DNA from 3 places in the Thiohalorhabdus denitrificans genome. Region 3 is predicted to be linked to each of the others. Evidence: riboswitches for the same ligand, from Rfam matches in the RefSeq annotation. Region 3 holds a riboswitch; each other region holds the start of a gene.
What was found. Region 3 has a riboswitch for cobalamin ahead of AN478_RS14770 (hypothetical protein). Riboswitches for the same ligand answer to the same signal wherever they lie in the genome.

Region 1 (7,456 bases), on a different contig from region 3:
GCTCAACCTGATCGGGGTCCTGCCCGAGCGTGCCGACGTCCTCGCCGTTCCCGGCGCCCACCTCCACTTCTACGGCAAGGACTCCCGCCCCGGCCGCAAGGTGGGGCACATCACCGTGCGCGCCGACTCCGCGGCGGAGCTGGAAGGGCGGCTGGAGCGGGTGCGGCGCCTGCTCCCGGCCGCTTAGCCGGCGGCGGGGACCCGCGCTCCCCCATCCCATTCCTCCCAAGCAGCTCCCGGTCCCGGGGTGCATCCCTCCTAACCCATAGACGAAACTCTATTCCAGTCCTCGAAAAACTCGAATTTTCTTAATTCCTCATGACCGGCAGTCTTCCCGGGAAGAGGGGTAAGGCGGTACCTCAGTCCTTGACCGTCAGTAATGGGGAGACCAATGGACAGCGTTCTCAGTCCGGACTTCCGCCCGACGCAGGGGAAGGGGGCCGCCACGGTACTGGAGCGGATAGGGAACACGCCCTTGGCCCACCTGGAGGGGGTGTGGTGCAAGCTGGAGTTCCTGAATCCGTCCGGCTCGATCAAAGCGCGCATCGCGAAGCACATCATCGAGCGGGCCGAGGAGGCGGGTCAGCTGCGTCCGGGCGACACCATCGTGGAGGCCTCCAGCGGGAATACCGGCAACGCCATGGCCATGGTGGCGGCCGTGAAGGGATACCGCATGCTGGTGGTCCAGCCCGTGGGGATCAGCTCGGAGCGCCTGGCCCTGTCCCGGGCACTGGGGGCGGAGGTGATGGAAGTGGGCGACTTCCATGTCAACGAGGCCCTGGCGCGCGCCCAGGAGCTGGGCGAGACCGAGGGCTACTTCTGTCCCCGCCAGTTCGCTTCCGAATGGAACGTGGAGGAGAACCGGACGTGGCTGGGCCCGGAGATCCTACACCAGCTCCCCGAGGGCGCCGTGCCCGATGCGGTGGTGGCCGGGATCGGAACCGGCGGCACCCTGGTGGGTCTGGGGCAGGCCTTTCGGGCCGTCAATCCGGATTGCCTGGTGGTGGGGGTGGAGCCGACGGAGTCCCGCACCATCGCTACCGGAGCGGTGGGCCGCCACCAGATCGAGGGGATCTCCGACGGCTTTGTGCCGCAGATCCTCCAGGACCATCGGGACGAGGTGGATTATCTGTTGGCCGTCCCCAGCGCCGAGGCGGTGAGCGAGATGCGGCGCATCGCCCAGCAGCACGGGTGCTTCGTGGGGCCCAGTTCGGGGGCGCACTTGCTTGCGGCCAAGAAGCTCCAACGGGACCGTCCCGAGCTGAAGACCGTGGTCACCCTGTTCTGCGACGGTGGGGAAAAATACTTCTCGGAGCACTTCCTGTCGGCGGCGGTCCAGGGCAGCGAGTCGGGAGGGTAAAACGCGCTTGAATCCATCAATCCCCCCTTCGGGGGCGGCGAAGGAAAGGGGGCTGTCGTCATCTACAGGGAATTCAACGACGACCCGTGAAGTGTGAGTTCGGAACCAATTGTCCACCGGCGACGCCTCGCCGGCCTCAACCTCTGACCATAGGAGGGCGCCATGCGCTGGATCCCTTATAGAGAAGCCATCAATGACCTGTTCGCCCAGCAGCGCGACCGCCTCCGCCGCAATCACGAGGCGCTCGATGACATCGTCTGGAACGGTTATAGCGGCTTGACGAAGATGACCGCCGAGGAGGTGGGACGGGAATACGGGCGCGTATTTGGTGAGCCCGTGCGCATCGCCGTCGACCGCAGCTCGCCGGGGGACGACGAGGAGGTCGCCTGAGCGGCAACGGCCCACTACCCGGAAAGGGCCCCCCTGCGACACCAGGGGGCTCTTGGGATGGATTCGGTCTGGGGTCCTGATCCGGGCCGGAGGATACAGGAGGGCAGCCCCCATCGCCGGGCTGCCCTCTAGGTTTCGGCGGGGTTGATTTTGGCGCCCCCATGGGTGTGGATGGGGGTAAAGGGGCCCCATCCATTCCCCGGAGAACCCATGGCGGATGACGGATTGACCGGCCTGCTGTTCCTCGGCTTCGGGCTCGGCCTGCTGCACGCCTTCGACGCCGACCACATCATGGCCGTAACCGCCCTGGGTACGCGGCGTCCCGGCTGGCGGCGGGTGCTGCGCTTCTGCACCGCCTGGGCCCTGGGCCACGGTGCCACCATCCTCGCCATCGGCATCGTGGTGCTGGCCCTCGGCTGGCATCTTCCGGAGGGGCTGTACGCGCTGGCCGAGGGGGGTGTGGGCCTGGTGCTCATCGCCCTGGGCCTCTGGGTCTGGGCCGATCTGTGGCGGCGCGGGGTGCGCCTGCGCCCCCACCGGCACGGCAGCCGCCTCCACGTCCATCTGGCCACACCGGCCCATCTCCATCCACCCCGCACCGTCCGCCTGGCCGATCACAGCCCCACCATGGTGGGCATCCTCCACGGTTTCGCCGGCGCCGCGCCCCTGATGGCCCTGGTTCCCACCCTCCACCAGGGCGGTGCCTGGGCCGGTCTGGCCTACCTGCTGCTTTTCTCCCTGGGTGTGCTGGCCAGCATGCTCGCCTTCGGCCTCCTGTTCGGCGGCCTCCAGGGCTGGCTGGCCCGCCGCGGCGAGGCCCTCATGAACGGTTTCCGTCTCCTGGTGGGTGCCCTGTCCCTGGGGCTCGGCGGTGCCTGGCTGGCCGGGTGAGGGTCAGCCGTGGGCTTCCGGGAGGTCGTCAATGCCCTGGTCCAGATCCTGGAAGGCGTGGGGATCGCGGTCATCCTGGGCGGGTTCCTGGTGGCCACCGCCGTCTATCTGGGGCGTCTGCGGCACTGGTCCTCCCATCAAGCCTACCTGGAATACCGCCGGCGCAGCGTGCGCGGACTCATCCTGGGCCTGGAGTTCCTGGTCGCCGCCGACATCATCAAGACCGTGGCCATCGACTACACCCTGAACAGCGTGCTCATGCTCGCCATGATCATCCTGATCCGGACCTTCCTCGTCCTGGCCCTGCACCTGGAAATCGAGGGTCGGTTGCCCTGGGACGCCGTGGAGCAAGATGGCAAGGGCAGCCGCGGTGGTTCCGGTCGGGGGTAGCCGGGGCCACTACCGGCGCATTCCCGGCAAGTTGACCTTTTCCCATCTTGACCCGTAGTCTCTCCGGGTTCCGGGGATTCTTGCCCGACCGAGAATCCCAACCTGCTCCAGGTTCCCCGAGCCTCGCGGCCGGGGTGAAACGGGAAGTCCGGACGGCCCGCACGGCCCAACCGGCGCTGCCCCCGCAACGGTAAGCGAGTGATGGGCGGTCTTTGGCCACTGCGCCTGCGGGCGCGGGAAGGCAACCGTCCGGCGGCCCCGCCGCCAGCTCGTCAGCCCGGAGACCGGCCTGGAGCGGCTTGACCCACGGCGTCGCGGGGCGCGACGTGCGGGGAGCCGGCCCTTCCAGCCGCTGACCCGTCACTGACTCCCCCGCGCTGCCCGGAATCGCCCGATCCTGGAACCGGCGCAGCGGAGTTCTCATGTCTTTCCCGAATGCGGCGTGGCGCGCCGCACGAAGCGTCTTACTCCTTCTTCCCCTGCTAGCCGTCCTCCTGGCCCCGGCGGCCTCCGCCCAGGCGGCCAAGCTGGTGGGCGTCGTCTCGGAGCGCTCGGCGGCCATGGCCGCCGGCGGGGCGCACCGCTATCTGGACGACCATCCCAATCACGAGGTGGTGCTGCGGACCCCGAGCCAGCTCTCGGACCTCTCCGACGCCGAGGTGGCCGGGCTGTGGGCCGGGGCCGACGCCGTGCTCATGGCCGGGGTGTTCGGCGATGCCGCCGTGCGCCTTAAGCGGCTGCTGCGCCAGTCGCCTCCGCCCAAGGGGGCGCCGGTGTTTATCGTCAGCAGCACCCGCTCCCTGGTGCGCCAGTCGCGCCTGGACGGCGAGCGGCCGCTGGCCGATCTCTCCGGCGAGGCGAAAGCGGTGATCGGCGCCGATCCGGGGGCCGACGAGGATCCGCTGGCCTTCATGGAAGAGATGGCCGCCGAATACCCGGAGCAGGCCGAGTGGCTCCGTGGCCGGGCCTACTGGCGGGGGCGCGGCGCCGACAACGCCGCCAACCTGGTGGCCTGGCTATTGAGCAAGGGCGGGGTGGAGGTGAGCGCCGCCCCGCCGCAGCCGGCAGCCCCGCTGCGCTACCACCGCGACGGCGCGGTGGTAGCCGCCGACGAGCTGGACCTGCCCGAGGGCGAGCCGGCGGTGGCGGTGCTGGCCTACGACGACGGCGACGCCGCCGGCAAGCGCCGCCTTCTGGACGCCCTTTGCGAGGAGGTGGAGTCCCGGGGGCCGGCCTGCTTTGCCGTGCTGGCGCGCTGGGGCACGGCCAGCCGCCAGGCCGTGGAGCGCTTGAGCAAGGTGAGTGCCCCGGCGGACCTCGGGGCCGTAATCAGCCTGCAGGACTTCGTGGTGGGCGGCGGCGAGGGACGCGAGGCGGTGACCGGGGCCCTGAAGGAGCTGGACGTGCCCGTGCTCAAGGGCATCCGCCTCGCCGACCGCACCCGGGGCGAATGGCGGATGTCCGCCGACGGCCTGCCCCAGGACTCCATCCACTACCGTGTGGGCATGCCCGAGCTGCAGGGCGTCAGCCAGCCCCTGGTGCTGGCCGCGGCGGAGCCCGCGCACACCGACCCGCGCACGGGGCTGCGCTTCGCCACCACCCGCCCGGTGGAGCGGGAGGTGGCCGCCATAGCCGAGCGCGCCGCCAACTGGATCCGCCTGCGGCGCACCGACAACAGTGACAAGCGCGTCGGCATCCTCTACTACAACCATCCCCCGGGCCGGCACAACATCGGCGCCGACAACCTGGACGTGCCGCGCTCGCTGCTGCGCATCCTGCGCAACATGCGGGACGCTGGTTACGAGACCGGCGAGCTGCCCGGCTCCCCCGAGGCCCTGCTGGAGCGCATGCAGGAGCAGGGGGTGAACCTGCCCGAGAATCGCGAGGAGCTGGCGCGCCTGCACAGCGAGGTGCCCACCCTGTCGGCGGAGGCGTACCGGGAGTGGTTCGCCGGGCTGCCCGATCCGATCCGTGCCGAGATGCGCGACGGCCCCCTGGGCTTTCTGCACGAGACCCTGCGCGAGGCCGAGGAGTCGGGCCGGCTGGACCTGGGCCGGGACCTGCTGGAGCGCATGCACGGCGATCTGCGCCACTTGGTGGAGGGGGCGGACCATCCGGCGACCGCCCGTGCCCGGGACCTGCTGGACCAGCTGCGCGCCGAATACGAGTCCCTGCTCGCCGAGGAGCCCGATGCCAGCTGGGAGCAGGCGCAAAGGCTGGTGAACGGCCTGCGCGACACCGGCATCGAGGGCCTGCACGGCTGGGGTGAGCCCCCGGGGCGGGTCATGGTCCACGACGGCGACATGCTCATCCCCGGCCTGCGCTTCGGCAACGTCTGGATCGGCCCCCAGCCGCCGCGTGGTTGGGAGGTGAACGAGGAGCTGCTGCACGCCAACCTGGCCGTGCCGCCGCCGCACCAGTACCTGGGCTACTACCACTGGCTGAAGTCGCAGTTCGGCGCGGACGCCCTGGTCCACCTGGGCCGGCACTCCACCTACGAGTTCCTTCCCCGGCGCCGGGTGGGGCTCACCGACACCGACTATCCGCGGCTCATTGCCGGCGACATTCCCGGCGTCTACCCCTACATCGTCGACGGCGTGGGCGAAGGCCTGCAGGCCAAGCGCCGTGGCCTGACGGTGATGGTGGACCACCTCACGCCGCCGCTGTCCACCACGCCCCTGTACGACCAGCTTTTGGAGCTGCGTGGGCTGGTGGAGAGCTTCGAGTCGGCGGAAGGCCAGGGCAATACCCCCGCCCGTGAGCGCGCCCTGGACCGCATCCGCGACAAGATCGCCGAGCTGGACATGGTCTCCGAGCTGGAGTCGGAGCTGCGGGCCGAGCGGGGCAATCCCGAGCTGAGCCTGGACGAGGTGGGCGGCGACCTCCTGGTGCACGAGGTGGGCCACCACCTCACCGAGATGCAGGAGGAGTTCATGCCCCGGGGCCTGCACATCTTCGGCGCCGAGTGGGCCAATGAGGAGCGGCGGATGATGCTGGAGTCCATGGCCGGGGCGGGCGAGATCAAGGACAAATGGCGCAAGGCCCTGGCCGACTCGCCAGGTCGCGAGATGGACGGGCTGCTGGCCGGTCTGGACGGTCGATTCGTGGCCCCGGGCAAGGGCAACGACCCTGTCCGCACCCCCGAGGTGCTGCCCACCGGCCGTAACTTCTTCGGCTTGAACGGCAACCTGTTGCCCAGCCGCGTGGGCTGGGAGATGGGCGCGCAAATGGCGGCCGACGCCCGCAAGGAGGGCGATAACGGCCCGCCGCAGGGCAGCGAGGCGGTGGTGCTGTGGGCCTCGGATACGGTGCGTGACGAGGGCGCCATGGTGGCCTTCGGCATGGACATGCTGGGCATTAAGCCCGTGTGGAACAGCCGAGGTATCGTCGAGGGCATCGAGCGCCGGCCGCTGGAAGAAGGCCGCTACCGCCGTGACGTGGTGTTCACCACCTCCGGTCTGTTCCGCGACCTCTACGGCAACCTCAACGCCTGGCTGGATAAGTCCGTGCGCCTGGCCCTGGACGGTGCCAGCCAGACCATCCGGGAGAAGCATCCCGAGCTGACCCCGGCGCTGGAGGCGGCCCTGAAGCCCCTGGGCGAGCTGCGCGATGCCGGCACCGAGTCGCTAAAGCGCAATAAGGTGGCCGCCCATTGGGTGGCCGACGCCCGGCGGGGCGTGGAAGAGGGAGCCGAGCCGGCCGACGCCGGCAACCAAGCCATCCTGCGGGTCTACGGCGACGCCCCCGGCAGCTACGGAGCCGGCGTCAACCGCATGGCGGAGCGTTCCGGCTCCTGGGAAAAGCGGGATGAGGTGGCGGACACCTACCTGCGCCGTATGGGCCACGCCTATGGCGCCGGTGCCGCCGGCGAGGCCGCCCACGGCGATTTCCGGCGCAACCTGGGCCGGGTGGAGCGCACCTATCTGGGCCGGGCCTCCAACCTCTACGGGCTGCTGGACAACAACGACGCCTTCGACTACCTGGGCGGGCTGTCCATGGCCGTGGAGCAGGTCACCGGTGCGGCGCCGGATAGCCGCATCATCGACCATTCGGATCCGGAAAACCCGAGCATGCAGACCCTGGAGGCCGCCCTGCTGCAGGAGCTGCGCGGCCGCTTCCTCAACCCCGCCTGGCTCCGGGCCCAAATGGACCACGGTTACAGCGGCGCCCGCACCATGGGCTCCAAGTTCATGGAGCACCTATGGGGGTGGCAGGTCACCAATCCGGCGGTGATCGACGATTGGGTGTGGCAGGAGGTCAAGGACGTCTACCTCGACGACAAGCACGATCTGGACCTGGACGAATTCCTGGTCGAGGGCAACCGGGCCCACGTGCGCACCAACATGCTCGCCATCATGAATGTGGCCATCGCCAAGGGCTTCTGGGAGGCCTCCCAGGCCACCCAGCAGGAGCTTGCTGAGGAGC
Region 2 (7,456 bases), on a different contig from region 3:
CGAAGGGGTGGGTGGCGTCCACCACGGCTTCCATGCGGTTGGTGCGCAGGTAGTCCGCCAGCCCCGCCACCCCGCCGAAGCCTCCGGTGCGCTGGGGCAGGTTGGAGCGGGCTGGCCGCGCCGTGCGTCCGGCCAGGGAAACGGTGCCGTCGAGCCGGGGATGGCCCTCCAGAAGCCGGGCCAGGGCCGTGGCCTCGGTGGTGCCCGCAAGGATCAGTACCTGCATGGAAGCGCTCCCGGATGGAGAGGGGGAGGGGACGATGCCACAGGCCGGTAATGATGAAAGCCCCGCCCGGGATGGGCAACCGTGGCTCACCCTGGTGGGCCTCGGCGAGGACGGTCCGGCGGGGCTGACTCCCGCCGCCCGGGCCGCCGTAGAGCAGGCGGAAACCGTGTTCGGCGGGGACAGGCATCTGGGTCTGGTGCCGGAGGTTCCCGGGCAGGAGCGCATCGCCTGGCCCTCGCCCCTCACCGACGCGCTGCCGTGGATCGAGGCGCGGCGCGGCCGGCCGGTCTGCGTCCTGGCCAGCGGCGACCCCTTCTGGCACGGCATCGGCGCCACCCTGGCCCGCCGCCTGCCGCCGGAGGAGATGGTGGCCCATCCGGCGCCTTCGGCCTTCAGCCTGGCCGCGGCGCGACTGGGATGGCCGCTGCAGGAGACCCGCTGCCTGTCCCTGCACGGCCGGGCCCTGGAGCGCGTGCACCCCTGGCTGCACGACGGTGCGCGCCTGCTGCTTCTCAGCTGGGACGGCTCCACCCCCGCGGCCCTGGCCCGGCGCCTGGTGGAGCGCGGCTTCGGCGCCTCCACCCTGACCGTGCTGGAGCGCATGGGCGGGCCGGAAGAGCGCCGCCGGGAGGCCCGGGCCGCCGACTGGGGGGAGGCCACGGTGGCGGACCTGAACACCATCGCCCTGGCCTGTCGGGCGGATCCCGAAGCCCGGCCTGTGGCCCGCGCACCGGGCCGGCCGGAGGAGGCCTTCACGCACGACGGCCAGATCACCAAGCGGGAGGTGCGCGCCGTCACCCTGGCCCACCTGGCGCCGGGCGCCGGCGAGCTGCTGTGGGACATCGGTGCCGGCTCGGGCGCCATTGCCATCGAGTGGATGCTGGCGGACCCGGCCAACCGCGCCGTGGCGGTGGAGCCGCGCCCGGAGCGGGCTGCGAATATCGCCGCCAACGCCGGGGAGCTGGGGGTTCCGGACCTGCAGACCGTCGAAGGCAAGGCCCCCGAGGCCCTGGAAGGGCTGCCGGCGCCCGATGCGGTATTCATCGGCGGCGGCCTGACCACGCCCGGGCTCGTGGAGCGCTGCCGGCAAGCCCTGCGTCCCGGCGGACGCCTGGTGGCCAACAGCGTCACCGTGGAAGGGGATGCCGTGCTGGCGGCGGCGCGGGAGCGCCTGGGGGGGCAGCTTACCCGGCTGGCGGTGGACCGCGCCGAGCCCCTGGGCGGCTTCAGCGGCTGGAGCCCCCTGCGCCCGGTGACCGTCTGGTCGCTGGTGGTGCGGTGATCGCCCTCGGTGTGGGGTTCAGCGCCCGGTGTACCGCGGCGGAGCTGGAGGCGCTCGCCGCCGGCGTCCTGCGGGCAGTCCCCGGCGACAGAGGCCCCCGGCGCATCGCCACCCTGGAGCGCAAGCGGGAAACCGGCCTCCTGGAGGCGGTGGCGGAGCGCCTGGACCTGACGCCGCTGTACCTGAGCGCCGAGGATCTGGCCCCGTTCCAGGAGGGGCTGAGTCGCTCAGCGCCGGCCGAGGCCGCCGTGGGCCTGACGGCGGTGGCGGAGGCCGCGGCCCTGGCCGCCGCGGCTCCCGGGGCGCGGTTGGTGGTGGCCAAGACGGCCAGCCCCCGGGCCACCTGCGCAGCGGCCATAGGGCAGGGGGCCGGATGAAGCCGCGGCTCGGCAGGATCGGGGCCCCGGGTCTGTAGGAGCCTGCTTCAGCAGGCGAGCCGTGAAACCGGTACCGGGGCCAATCAAAGACTCGCTTGCTAAAGCAAGCTCCTACGGTGCGCTGCCACGGGTTCACGCTGCCCATTCCAATCTTGCTCCCCGACAGCGGTGACCCTTTCAGGAGGAAGCATGACCGTCCACTTCATCGGCGCCGGCCCCGGCGCCCCCGATCTGCTCACCCTGCGCGGCCGCGATCGGATCGCCGCCTGTCCGGTGTGCCTCTACGCCGGCTCCCTGGTCCCCGAGGGGGTGTTGGCCCACGCCCCGGAGGACGCCCGGGTGGTGAATACCGCGCCCATGACCCTCGACGAGATCATGGCGGAGATCGAGCGGGCCCACGCGGCCGGCCAGGATGTGGCGCGGCTGCATTCGGGGGATATGTCCGTCTACAGCGCCATGAGCGAGCAGGTGCGGCGGCTGGAGGCGGCGGGCATCGACTACACCATCACCCCCGGCGTACCGGCCTTCTCCGCGGCGGCCGCCACCCTGGGCCACGAGCTCACCGTGCCCGAGGTGGCGCAGTCGGTGGTGCTGACCCGGACCCAGGGGCGCGCCTCCTCCATGCCGTGCGGGGAGACCCTGGAGGCCTTCGCCGCCACGGGGTCCACCCTGGCCGTCCACCTGTCCCTGCACAACATCGAGGATGTGGTGGCCCGCCTGACCCCCTACTACGGGGCCGAGTGTCCCGCCGCCGTGGTCCTGCGGGCGAGCTGGCCCGACGAGACCGTCCTCACCGGCCGCCTGGACACCATCGCCGACCAAGCCGCGGATCTGCCGGTACGGCGCACCGCCTTGATCCTGGTGGGGCCCGCCCTGGATCCCGGCGATTTCCGGAACAGCGCCCTCTACGACCCGAAGCACGTGCGCCGTTTCCGGGGCCAGGAAAACGGCAACTAGGTTCCCGGGCCTACTTCCCTTTATAACTGTGGGAAGCGGCCAGGCTTTGACGTCCCCTGGTGGCCCATGTAGGTTATAGGCCATCTTTTTGCCGGGGATGTCCCGGCAATGGCAATCCAGAAAACCCGCCTCAGGTGTTCCGCGGCCCCGGCAGGGCCGTGGAATGAAACGGGAAGTCCGGTATGGCCCGCCTTGGGAGACCAGGGGAGCCAAAGCCGGCGCTGCCCCCGCAACGGTAGGCGAGTGACGGGACGGCCTTCATGCCACTGCGCGAAAAGCGCGGGAAGGCGGCTGTCCCGGCGGTGTCCCGGAGAGGACCCGCCAGCTCGCCAGCCCGGAGACCGGCCTGAGGTTTGGCTGCGGCACTGCGGAGGGCGGTGCCGGGCGCGGACCTCCGCCGTCCTGTCCCGCCTGTGAAGTCCTCCGAGATGCCCGGCCCGTGCGGGTGTGCACGTCTCAGGAGGACAACTTGCTTCAATCCCGTATTCCGTATTCCGGAACCGTGCTGCTCGGCGCGGCCATCCCCCTCGCTTCCGCCACCGCCGCGCCCCAACTTGCCGAGACCGTGGTCACCGCGAGCCGGACCACCCAGTCCCTGTCCGAAACCCTGGCGGCCACCACGGTGATCGACCGGAGCGATATCGAGGACAGCAGCGCCCACAGTGTGCAGGATCTGCTGGAGCAGCGGGTCCCGGGCCTGCAGATGAGCAACAGCGGCGGCGCCGGGAAGGACTCCAGCGTCTTTCTGCGCGGCACCAACAGCGACCACGTTCTGGTGCTGGTGAACGGCATCAAGCAGAATTCGGCCACCACCGGCAAGGCGGCCTTCCAGCATCTGCCCGTGGAGCAGATCGAGCGCATCGAGGTGGTGCGCGGGCCCCGCTCCAGCCTGTATGGTGCCGAGGCCGTGGGCGGGGTGATCCAGATCTTCACGCGCCGGGGCGAAGAAGGCTTTCATCCCCATGCGGAAGTCGGCTACGGCAGCCACAACCACCGGGAAGCCAGCGCCGGGGTGCGGGGCGGCAGCGCCGGCACGCGCTATAGCCTGGGCCTTGACCATGTGGCCACCGAGGGCATCGACGTCCAGGATGGCGGCAACCCCGACCATGACGGCTACGAGCGCACCTCCGCCTCGGCGAGCTTGAAGCAGCAGCTGTGGACGGGGGCCGAGGCCGGGCTGGATTTCATGCGCGCCGAGGGAACTACGGAGTTCGACCGTTCCTGGGAGCCCGATATCGATCATGAGGACGAGATCGTCCAGCAGTCCGCTGCCGCGACCTTTCTGCAGTCCATGGGTGCCGTCTGGGACACTCGGCTGCGGGTCGGGGAGGGCCGGGACGAGAGCGAAATCTTCAAGGACGGCCAGCGCACCGACTTCTACGAGACCCGGCGGCTGGAGGGCTCCTGGACGAACAGCTTCTATGTCACTGACTATCAGGAACTGGTCCTGGGGGCCGACTACCAGCAAGACCAGGTGGACTCCAGCCGGGATTACGCCGCGGACAGCCGGTACAATCGGGCGGTGTTCGCCCAGTGGCTCGCCGACTGGCGTCCGGTGGAGGTCGGGCTCGGCCTGCGGCATGACGACAACGAGGCCTACGGCGAGCACACCACTGGCAACGCGAACCTCGGCTTTCGTCTCTCCGAGGGGTTGAAGCTGGTGGCCTCCTACGGCACGGCCTTCAAGGCGCCCACCTTCAACCAGCTCTATTACCCCGGGTTCAGCAATCCCGGTTTGAAGCCGGAGGAGTCCCGCTCCACGGAGCTGGGCCTGGAGGGCCGGGCCGGCTGGGGGAGCTGGGAGCTGCGGGTCTTTGAAACCCGGGTGGAGGACCTCATCGTTAATGTGGATACCAACGAAGATGGCTGGGTAGATACCCCGGTGAACCTCGCCGAGGCCCGCATCCGCGGTGCCGAGCTCTCCGCGGACCTGAACAAGGGCGGCTGGCGGGTGCGTCCCGCGGTGACCTACCTGGAGCCCGAGGACGAGGAGACCGGCAACCAGCTTCCCCGGCGTGCCAAAGCCAGCGGCGCCCTGGACATCCAAAAAACCTGGGCGGACCGGTGGGCCTTCGGCGGTACCGTGGTGGCCAAGGGCCCGCGCTACGACCGGGTGGATAATACCGACGAGCAGGAGATGCCCGGCTACGCCCTCCTGCACCTGCGAGGGTCCCGCTCCCTTGGAAGTGTCTGGCGGTTAAAGGTGGAGGCCAACAATATTCTTGATAAGGACTATGAATTGGCGCAGGGCTACAACACCCATGGCCGGGAATTCTTCGTGAGCCTGAGCTATGGGGCGCGCTAGGCCCGCTTTCCGGGAAGGCGCCCGGAGGGCGCCTATCCCCCTGTCCCTTCGGACCGCTGCGGTCCTGGTCGCCGCGGTCTTGCTGGGGACGCCGGCCGACGAAACGGGAGCCGCCGAGCGGCCCACCGTGGCCTCCATCAACGCCTGCACCGACCAGCTGGTGCTGGAACTGGCCGATCCGGGGCAGCTCGTCACCGTCTCGGAGTACGCCCGCAGTCCGGCCTTCTCCTACATGGCCGAGGCCGCCGCGGAATATCCGCTGAACAGCGGCCACGCCGAGGAGGTGATGGCCCATGACCCGGACCTGGTGGTCGGCGGTCCCTACACCAAGCGGGAGACCCGCAACCGCCTGGATGCACTGGGCTACCGGATGGTCACCCTGGACAGCCCCGACACCTTTCCCGGCATCCGCGAGACCATCCGGCGCATGGCCGGGCTGCTGGGCCATCCCGAGCGCGGGGAGCGGCTGATCGCCGAGATGGACCGCACCCTGGAGGCCGTCGCCGAGCGCCTGCCGCCGCGGGAGGAGCGGCTGCGGGCCCTGGCGCTGCGGGCCAACGGCGTGACCGTGGGGGAGGGCGCCCTGCTGGATACCATCATGGAGGCCGCCGGGCTGCGCAATGTGGGCCGCGAAGTGGGCGCCGGATCCTACAAGGAGTTTCCCCTGGAGAAGCTGGTAACCACCCGGCCGGATCTCCTTATTCTGGCCGGCTTCGCCAAGGCCGAGCCCTCCCTGGCCCAGGGGGTGATGCACCATCCGGTGTTTGCCTCCCTGGAGACCAAACGTCCCCGCATGTGGCTGCCGGGCCGGCTGTGGTCCTGCGGGGGCTGGTTCAATGCCGAGGCGGTGGCCCGCCTGGCCGAGCACGCCTACGGCATTAGCGTTCCGCAATCCGGCAATACCGATCGTCCGTAGGAACTCACTTCGGTGCGCGAGCCTTCCCCATCCACGGCTCGCCCTCCGAAGCGGGCTCCCACAGGGACTGGCGGTTAAAGGAAAGGTCTATGGGATTGATTCGAGCTTGCAGGAGGCCATGACATGCCCCATGAGGTGAGCCGGCCCTGGCTGCTGCCCCTGCTGGGGGCGGTGGTTCTGGCCTTGATGGGGTTCAGCCTGGTCCTGGGCTATGTGGCCATTCCCCCGGGCCAGGTATGGGCGGCCCTGGTGGCCCCCGATGAAACCCCTGTCTCGCAGATCGTCCAGGAGCTGCGCCTGCCGCGCACCCTGCTCGGGGTGGCGGTGGGGGCGAGCCTCGGCATCGCCGGCGCCGGGCTGCAGGGCCTGCTGCGCAACCCCCTGGCGGAGCCCGGGGTGCTGGGCATCTCCAACACCGCCGCCCTGGGGGCCGTGGTTACCCTCTACACCGGCGTGGCCGCCGCCGTTCCCCTGGCCCTCCCGGCGGCCGCCATGGCGGGCGCCCTGGTGTCCATGCTGGTTCTCTATGGCCTCGCCGGACGGGAGGCCAATGTCCAGACCCTGATCCTCGCCGGGGTGGCCATATCCAGCCTGGCCGGGGCGCTCATCTCCGTGGCCCTCAACCTCGCGCCAAGCCCGCACGCCACCACCGAGATCCTGTTCTGGCTGCTCGGCTCCCTGGCCGACCGGGGCATGGACCACGTGGCCTGGGGCCTGCCGTTCATGGGGGTGGGGGTGGCGTTGCTGCTGTCCGCCGGGCGGGCCCTCGACGCCCTGAGCATGGGCGAGGAGACGGCGCGCAGCCTGGGCTTCAACCTGAGCGCCCTGCGCTTCCGGGTCATCGCCGGGGCCACCCTGGCGGTGGGCGCCGGGGTGGCGGTTTCCGGGAGCATCGGCTTCGTCGGCCTGGTGGTGCCGCACCTGCTGCGGCCGCTGGTGGGCTACCAGCCCGCCCGGCTCCTGGCGGCCAGCGCTTTGGGCGGGGCCATCCTGCTGCTTCTGGCCGACATGGGCCTGCGCCTGGCCAGCGACGAGGTGGACCTCAAGCTGGGGGTGGTCACCGCCCTGGTAGGGGCGCCCTTCTTCCTCCACCTGGTGCTCAAGACCCGGAGGATGACCGTATGAGCCTCACGGCGGAAGCCCTGACTCTGGAGCAGGGCGGAACGGCTGTGGTGCACGGGGTCAGCCTTGGGCTGCAGCCCGGCGAAGTGGCGGGCATCCTCGGCCCCAACGGCGCGGGCAAGAGCACCCTGCTGCGCGCCCTGGCCGGGCTGCATACGCCGGCGCAGGGCGAGGCGCGTCTGAACGGCGAGCGGCTGCACCGCTTCCGCGGCCGCGACCGGGCGCGCGAGCTTGGCTACCTGCCCCAGGCGGCCACGGTCCACTGGCCGCT
Region 3 (7,456 bases):
CGGTTCCGGAGCGGGACAAGGTTTGCATGGAGTGCAAGCGGGCGGGGCATGTCTGCGTCCTGGTGAGCCGGGGCCAGCCCTGCCTGGGGCCGGTGACCGTCACCGGCTGCGGCGCCCTGTGCCCTGCCTTCGGCCGCGACTGCTACGGCTGCTACGGGCCGGCGGAGAACCCCAATCCCGATGCCCTCGGGCGGCGCTTCGAGGGCCTGGGGCTGATGCGCGAGGACGTGGCCCGGCGCTTCCATTTCATCCACAGCCACCGGGAGCCCCTGCACGGCGCCGGCCTGCGCTGGGGCGGTGGCGGCGGGAGAGGCCCGTGAGCGACCAGACCCGCCGCATCGATATCGACGTGCCGGTGCTCTCCCGGGTGGAAGGGGAGGGCGCCCTGGAGGTGCACGCGGCGGGCGGCCGAATCACGGACCTCAAGCTCCGCATCTTCGAGCCGCCGCGCATGTTCGAGCGCTTCCTGGAGGGGCGGGGCTACCACGAGGTGGCGGATGCGGTGGCGCGCATCTGCGGCATCTGCCCGGTGGCCTACCAGATGAGTGCGGTGCAGGCCCTGGAGTCCATCTTCGGCGTGGAGCCCGGTGACTGGGTGCGCGCCATGCGCCGGGTCTTCTACTGCGGGGAATGGATCCAGAGCCACGCCCTGCATATCCACCTGCTGGCCCTGCCGGACTTCTTCGGCTACGACAGCGCCCTGGCCATGGCCGCCGACTACCCGGGGGAGGTACGCCGCGGCATGCGCCTGCAGGCCCTGGGCAACGAGCTCATGGCCCTGTTCGGGGCGCGGGCGGTGCACCCCGTGGGGGCCCGGGTGGGCGGTTTCCACCACGCGCCGAAGGCCGCAGACGTCGCCGACCTGCGGGGCCGCCTGGAGGCCGCCATTCCGGAGGCGGAGGCCCTGGCGCGCTGGGCGGCGGGATTCGATCTGCCGGACAACGGCCAGGAATTCCCCTGCCTGGCCCTGCGCAACGGCGCCGACTACCCCATGAACCGGGGCCGGATTGCCGCTTCCACCGGCCTCGATGTGCCCGTGGCCGAATTCGCCGACCACGTCACCGAGGAGCAGGTGCCCCACTCCACGGCCTTCCACGCCCGCCTGGACGGCGAGCCCTACCTGGTGGGTCCGCTCGCCCGGCTCAATATCAACGCCGACGTGCTGCCCGCGGCGACCCGGGCCCTGCTGGCGGACACGGGACCGGCGCTGCCCTCCACCAACCCCTTCCACTCCCTGCTTGCCCGAGCCCTGGAGATCCACGCGGCCCTGGTGGAGGCGGTCCGCCTGCTGGGCGACTACCGGGTCCCGGAGCGGCCCTACGCCGAGGTCGCGCCCCGGGCGGGCACGGGGTACGGGGCCACCGAGGCCCCGCGGGGGGTCCTGTGGCACCGCTACGAGACCGACGACGCCGGGCGCGTCACCGCGGCCCGCATCGTGCCGCCCACGGCGCAGAACCAGGCGCGCATGGAGGAGGATCTGCGCCTCAGCCTGGAGGCCCGCGGCCTCGACGCCCCGGACGACGAGCTGCGCTTCCTCGGCGAGCGGGTGATCCGGAACTACGACCCCTGCATCTCCTGCGCCACGCACTTCCTCGACCTCACCGTCCACCGCCGATGAGCATCGCCGTGCTCGGCATCGGCTCCCCCTTCGGCGGCGACCGGGTGGGGTGGGCGGTGGTGGAGGCGCTGCGTCCGGAGGCGGAGGCGCGCTGGCCGGCGGTGCGGCTTACGGCCCTGGACCGCCCGGGCCCGGGGCTGCTCCCCCACCTGGAGGGCGTGGGCTACGCCGTGCTGGTGGACGCCGTGCGCAGCGGGGCCCCGCCGGGGACCCTGCACCGGTTCCGCGGCCTGGATGGGCTCCCCGCCGCCGATCCTCTGTCCTCCCACGGCTTCGGGCTGGCGGAGGCCCTGGCCCTGGCCGAGCGGGTGGGGGTCCTGCCCGAGTGGGTGGTGGTCGGGGTGGAGGCCGATGTCCGGAAGCCACCGCCGGAGGCGGTGGTGGCCCGGGCCGCCGCGGCCGTGCGGGAGGAGGTGGCCGCCCGGAGTCGCCCCTAGGCGCCCCCGCACAGGCGGTCCAGCACCGCGGCCTGCCCCGGGCTCGTCAGCGCCAGCACCCGTACCAGCGACGCCTCGCGCATGCCGTCGCGCAGCTGGGCTCGGCAGAGCCGGTGGATGCGCGGACCGTCCAGGAGGGGCTCCTCCAGGGACCGGCAACGGCGCTCCAGCACCGCCTCCACGCGCTCGCGGGCCAGGGGGTCCGCCCCCGTGTCGGCGCGCCGCACCCAGAGGACCGGGCCCCGTCCCGCGCGGTAGGGGCGGAAGAAGCGGGCCGCCGCGGGCCGGCCGGCCTCCAGCAGGGCGGCCCACAGCTGGTCGGCGAGGTCCTCCGGAGCCGGCGGGGCATCGGTCGGGAGCCGCTGCAGCAGGTCCTGCACCTGGTGGTTGATCCGCTCCTCGGCGGTCGGACCGGTCCCTTCCTGCAGGCGCAGGACGCGGCGCAGGTGGTCGGCGGCCAACTGAAGCGGGGAGGCGGAGTCCAGGGAGGACGGGAGGGCGGGGCCCACGCAGGGGCCGGGACGGGGGGAACGGCTGCTCATGGGGTCTCCAATCGCCGCAAAAGCGCGTTATCGGTCGATTGGAGCCTACGCGGCGGGGCCGGGAGCACGGGGGCGCGGCGGCCCGCCGGTCCCGGGAGCCCTGGTCCGGAATCCGGACGCCGACGCGAAGGCTCGCGGGTCCCGTCCAGGGGACGGGGCTCTCCGGCAGGTCTTCGGACTCAGGGGCAGCCTACGGCCGCGGCTTCCCACCCCGAAGGGCAGTGCCCGAGGTCGGCGACCTCGTGCGGTTTTCGTTCCCCAACACCGCTGCGCGTCAGTCCCGGATTCGCACCGGGTTCCCTCTTGCAACACCCAATATTTTGGGGGTGAACCGGAGATAAGGCCCAAGATACGGGCAAGGGCGGGGCGCTGGCAAGGGGCATTGCAGGGATCGGGGAAATCCCCTAGGTTTGCGCGGTACCCGAGACCGCAGCCCCTGGAGGAATCATGCGCCCTGCCCGGACCCTGTCCCGCTTCGTCCTGCCCATCCTGCTGCTGGTCGGATCCGCCGCCCAGGCGGGGCCGGTGGCCGGCCCCAGCCTCTTCGGCGGCCTGGCCTTCCACGACAACCGCTTCAGCGACTCCCCCGCCGACCGGGACTACTCCAGCCACGGGGCCAATCTCGGGCTGGACTACCAGGTGCCGGTGAACGGCGCCTTCTCCTGGAACCCCTTCTTCAGTCTTTCCCTGGAGACCAGCGACGACCTGGCCGGGGACCCCTCCGTGCGCAACAGCATCCTGGGCCTGGAGGGGCGGGCGTGGTACCGGACCATGTTCGTGGGCGCCCACCTGGGCCTGCACCGCCAGGTGGTGGACGGCGACCGCTACACCCGGGACGGCATGGGCCTTGGCTGGGGCTTCAGCCTGGGGGTCCAGGGCCCCGGCGAGCTCTACACCATGGGCATGCTCACCCGCGCCGAGGGGCTCGGGGTCTGGGACGGGCGGGACGTGGACTACACCGGCCTGCGGTTCCGCATCGGCTACCGCTTCCACTAGCCGGGCCTTGAAACGGGTCCCGACCCGCCCCACCTCCATCCGAAAGGCCGACGGAAAAGGTCGGGAACTCTGCCCGGCCGCTGCTTTCCAAGCAGATTAGAAAGCGCTAATACTCTAAAACTCCAGTCGTCCGCGCCGTCCGGACCAAGGAGGGAGCACCATGATCTTCCGTCAGCTTTTCGAGCCCGAGACCTCCACCTACACCTACCTGCTGGGCGACGAGGAGACCCGCGAGGCCGTCCTCGTGGACCCGGTGGCCTCCATGGTGGACCGCGACCTGGAGGTCCTGGCGGAGCACGGCCTGACCTTGCAGTACGTCCTGGAGACCCACGTCCACGCCGACCACGTGGCCGCCGACAACGAGCTGCGCGAGCGCACCGGCTGCCGCGTCGGCCTGCCGGAGCAAAGCGGGGTGGACTGCGCCGATTTCCGCGTGCGCGAAGGCGAGCCCATCGAGGTGGGCAGCGTGCGCATCGAGCCCCTCTTCACCCCGGGCCACACCGACGACAGCCACAGCTACGTGGTCGGGGACATGGTCTTGACCGGCGACACGCTGCTGATCGACGGCTGCGGTCGCACGGATTTCCAGAACGGCGACGCCGAGGCCCTGTTCGAGTCGGTGCGCAACAAGCTGTTCGCGCTGCCGGAGCAGACCCTGGTCCATCCCGGCCACGACTACAACCACCGCCATGTCTCCACCATCGGCCAGGAGAAGGAGCGCAACCCGCGCCTGGGGATGGACAAGAGCCACGACGAATTCCTGGCGATCATGGCCAACCTCGACCTCCCCTATCCCAAGCGGATCGACGAGGCCGTGCCCGCCAACAAGCAGTGCGGCCGCAAGCACGCCGCCTGACCCTGCAAGGCCGTTTCTCCCCTCACGGCCGGGCGCCGGGGCGATTGCCCCGGCGTTTTTTTGTCCTTGCTCCTTATTCAACCGTCTGATAGAAAACGGGCGGAGGCCGTATTAAAGTTACGGGATTTGCGCTCCGGAGGGGCTATGGGCGTGTCCTGAGGAAGCTGCACCAGGACAAGGGGGAAGGGAATGTCCGCATCACGCGTCAGGCTCGCCGGGGCGGGCCTCATTTTCACAAATAATTTTGTTTTTGGGTCGCATATTTATGCGTCAGAACTTAAGGACCCTTTGTATAGGGACGAGGATATATCCAGGACCGAGGTTGAGGTGGATTACAGGAAGAGGGCGGACGGCTTTTACCAGTATGAATACTTCGTTGCCGCCCCGGAGGAAAATAAAGGGATCATTTCAGGGCTGGATCTCGATATATCTTGTTACAAGACCATCGAGTATTCCGGAGAGCTTCCCATTCCCCAGGGAAAGGAGGGATATATTGGGATATTCGCCGATGGTGAGTATGTTCCTTCCGCGGTAAATGCGGAATGGGGAAGTGCTTCCGTATTTGGAATCGGTATTTCCAGGGAAGCGTCATGGGGCTTGTACCAAAAGCCCGGGCAGGAAAGGGACGGCCTGACTATCGTAGCTCCTACTAAGCCTGGCCTCCGTCAATATCAATTGACTCCGGCCATGGATAACAACCCAGATGAATGGGACTACGCGTCCTACGGAGAGCACGACCCCCGTCTCCCCTGGATCGAGGACTTCACGGTCACCGGGATGATCGCCGGCCCCGCCTGCCCCGGGGTGACTCCGCCGCTGGAGGAGGAGGAGGTCTTCCTCGGCAACCGGCCTGGTCGCGAGGACGAGGCCGCCAACCGGCTGCTTTCCTACACCCGGCCCCTGAAGAACCGCCTCCACGTGGACGGCAAGAAGACCTTCGCCATGACGGTACGCTACGGCGAGGGCATCGACCCCAAATCCTTCCATGCCCAGCCGGGTTGGTTGAAGCGCTACTTCAACCCCCAACCGGGTACCGAGGAAAGGGTGGTGATTCCCCTGAAGCGCCACCGCACCCGGATCCAGCTCGAGGTCCACCCGGAGAAGGAAACCGGCCCGGAGGCGGAGCCGCACAAGGGCAACGCCGAGCACCACTCCCGCAAGGATCGCGACGTCTTCGAGGTCCGCCACGACGGGATCGAGCCGGAGCGGGAGGATTTCCGGGGGCGTGCTCCGGATTCCGCGGGCCCATCCGATTCCTCCCGCTAAATGCCCCGCCCGGCAGGATCGCGGCGCCGAGTCACGCCAGCGAGATCGATCCCGCGCCAATCCAGGAGGGTGGGGGCAGGTATGCTCAATAATCCCCAGAATTTCAGTTGGTTGACTTAAATCCCCGGCTGCAGGAGACTTACGCCCACGCCGAAACCAAATGGTAGGTAGTTCAGGCCCTGTGGAGGGAGCGTTCCCGGCCCGCGCACTCCCTCCGGGCCGCTTTGCCGGGCGGAGGCCCGGGAGTTACCGCGCCACGGGGATGCCGGCGGCACCAGGGGAAGGGCCGGGAAAAGACCGAGCTGTCCGCCCTGCGGACGGCAAAAGGGGACCACGCCGGGGATACGCTCTCCGGCGTTTTTTGTGCGCCCCGGCCGCAGGGCTCAGCCCGCGCCGATCACGTCCTCCACCCAGCTCAGGGCCGCGGAGGTAACGGGGAACCCTATGGTGCTGGTGAGGACCACCAGGGTGTGTCGGATCTCCTGCGGGGTCGCTCCGGCCTCCAGGGCGCGGCGGGTGTGGCTGTGGACGGCGCCCTCGGACCCCAGCGCGGCCGCGGCCGCCAGCTGCACCAGGTTGGTGGTGCGCTCCTCCAGGGGGCCGGCGTCACGCGCCGCCTGCCCCAGGTCTTCGAGTGCCTCCAGATAGCGGGGGAATTCCTCCCGGAGTTGCTCGTAGTGGCGGGGAAGATCGTTCATGGCCGTCTCCTTGCTCGGGGGTAGTCGCCACCGGGTCCCCTTGACCAGCTTTGGTCGGGAGCGCGGGCCTTGCAACCCCGGCGGGGCGCCGGTAGCGTGAATTTTCCCGCCACACCGGAGGCTTCATTGGCCCAAGCCGAATCCCATGCGGTACAGCTGGAGGGAATCCGCTTCGCCTACCCCGGCGCCGACCGCCCCCTGCTGGAGGACCTGGACCTGACCCTGGCCCGGGGCGAGCTCGCCGCCGTTCTGGGGCCCAGCGGGGTGGGCAAGTCCACCCTGCTCAACCTGGTGGCGGGGCTGGCGGTGCCGGAGGTCGGCCGGGTGACGGTGCTCGGCACCGAGGTGACCGCCCTCGACGAGTCGGCGGCGGCCCGCTGGCGGCGCGCCCACCTCGGCTTCGTCTTCCAGCAGTTCCATCTTCTGCCTTACCTGACGGTGGCGGAGAACGTGGCCCTGCCGCTGGCCCTGCAGGGGGAGCGCTGGGAGGACGAGGGGGTCCGGAGCTTCCTGGGGCGCCTGGGCCTGGCGGAGCAGGCGGACGCCTATCCCCGCCACCTCTCCGGCGGCCAGGCCCAGCGCACCGCCATCGCCCGGGCCCTGATCCACCGCCCGCCGGTGCTGCTGGCGGACGAGCTCACCGGCAACCTGGACGAAGAGACGGCGGTGGCGGTGATGGACCTGCTGGTGGAGGCGGTGGAGGAGTTGTGCACCACCACCCTGGTGGTGACCCACGCCCCCGAGGTGGCCGCGCGCGTCCACACCCGCTACCGCCTGGCCCACCACCGGCTGCACCGGGAACCGTGAAACCCCTCCGGCTGCTCTTCCGGGCCCTGGTCTGGGCCCCGTTGGCGGGGCGGCCCATGCAGGCCGCCGGCATGGCCCTGGCCATCGCCCTGGGCGTGGCCATGGTGGCGGCCATCCACTGGGTCAACGCCTCCGCACTGCACAGCTTCGAGCAGGGCGTCTCCGCCCTGTCGGGCCGCTCGGGCACCACCGTGCAGCCCGCGCAGGGGGCCCTGGACGAGGACCTCCTGCCCCGC

Region 1: another riboswitch for cobalamin. It lies ahead of AN478_RS12215 (cobaltochelatase subunit CobN); the one in region 3 lies ahead of AN478_RS14770 (hypothetical protein).
Region 2: another riboswitch for cobalamin. It lies ahead of AN478_RS12125 (TonB-dependent receptor domain-containing protein); the one in region 3 lies ahead of AN478_RS14770 (hypothetical protein).

Annotation. Positions count from the first base shown of each region.
Region 1 covers NZ_LJCP01000014.1:97,239-104,694, reverse strand. The annotation lists gene AN478_RS12240 (5-(carboxyamino)imidazole ribonucleotide synthase) at 1-187, shown strand, start outside; gene AN478_RS12235 (PLP-dependent cysteine synthase family protein) at 392-1,360, shown strand; gene AN478_RS12230 (hypothetical protein) at 1,523-1,750, shown strand; gene AN478_RS12225 (urease accessory protein UreH domain-containing protein) at 1,961-2,641, shown strand; gene AN478_RS12220 (DUF1622 domain-containing protein) at 2,651-3,031, shown strand; cobalamin riboswitch at 3,124-3,338, shown strand; gene AN478_RS12215 (cobaltochelatase subunit CobN) at 3,454-7,456, shown strand, end outside.
Region 2 covers NZ_LJCP01000014.1:78,195-85,650, reverse strand. The annotation lists gene AN478_RS12145 (cobalt-precorrin-6A reductase) at 1-226, opposite strand, end outside; gene AN478_RS12140 (bifunctional cobalt-precorrin-7 (C(5))-methyltransferase/cobalt-precorrin-6B (C(15))-methyltransferase) at 261-1,508, shown strand; gene AN478_RS14170 (cobalamin biosynthesis protein) at 1,505-1,885, shown strand; gene cobM (precorrin-4 C(11)-methyltransferase) at 2,075-2,842, shown strand; cobalamin riboswitch at 2,958-3,206, shown strand; gene AN478_RS12125 (TonB-dependent receptor domain-containing protein) at 3,312-5,147, shown strand; gene AN478_RS12120 (ABC transporter substrate-binding protein) at 5,227-6,063, shown strand; gene AN478_RS12115 (FecCD family ABC transporter permease) at 6,187-7,188, shown strand; gene AN478_RS12110 (ABC transporter ATP-binding protein) at 7,185-7,456, shown strand, end outside.
Region 3 covers NZ_LJCP01000011.1:340,785-348,240, reverse strand. The annotation lists gene AN478_RS11120 (NADH-quinone oxidoreductase subunit B family protein) at 1-320, shown strand, start outside; gene AN478_RS11115 (Ni/Fe hydrogenase subunit alpha) at 317-1,618, shown strand; gene AN478_RS11110 (hydrogenase maturation protease) at 1,615-2,055, shown strand; gene AN478_RS14770 (hypothetical protein) at 2,052-2,597, opposite strand; cobalamin riboswitch at 2,745-2,948, opposite strand; gene AN478_RS11100 (hypothetical protein) at 3,045-3,593, shown strand; gene AN478_RS11095 (MBL fold metallo-hydrolase) at 3,754-4,449, shown strand; gene AN478_RS11090 (hypothetical protein) at 5,137-5,715, shown strand; gene AN478_RS11085 (carboxymuconolactone decarboxylase family protein) at 6,099-6,413, opposite strand; gene AN478_RS11080 (ABC transporter ATP-binding protein) at 6,540-7,220, shown strand; gene AN478_RS14765 (ABC transporter permease) at 7,217-7,456, shown strand, end outside.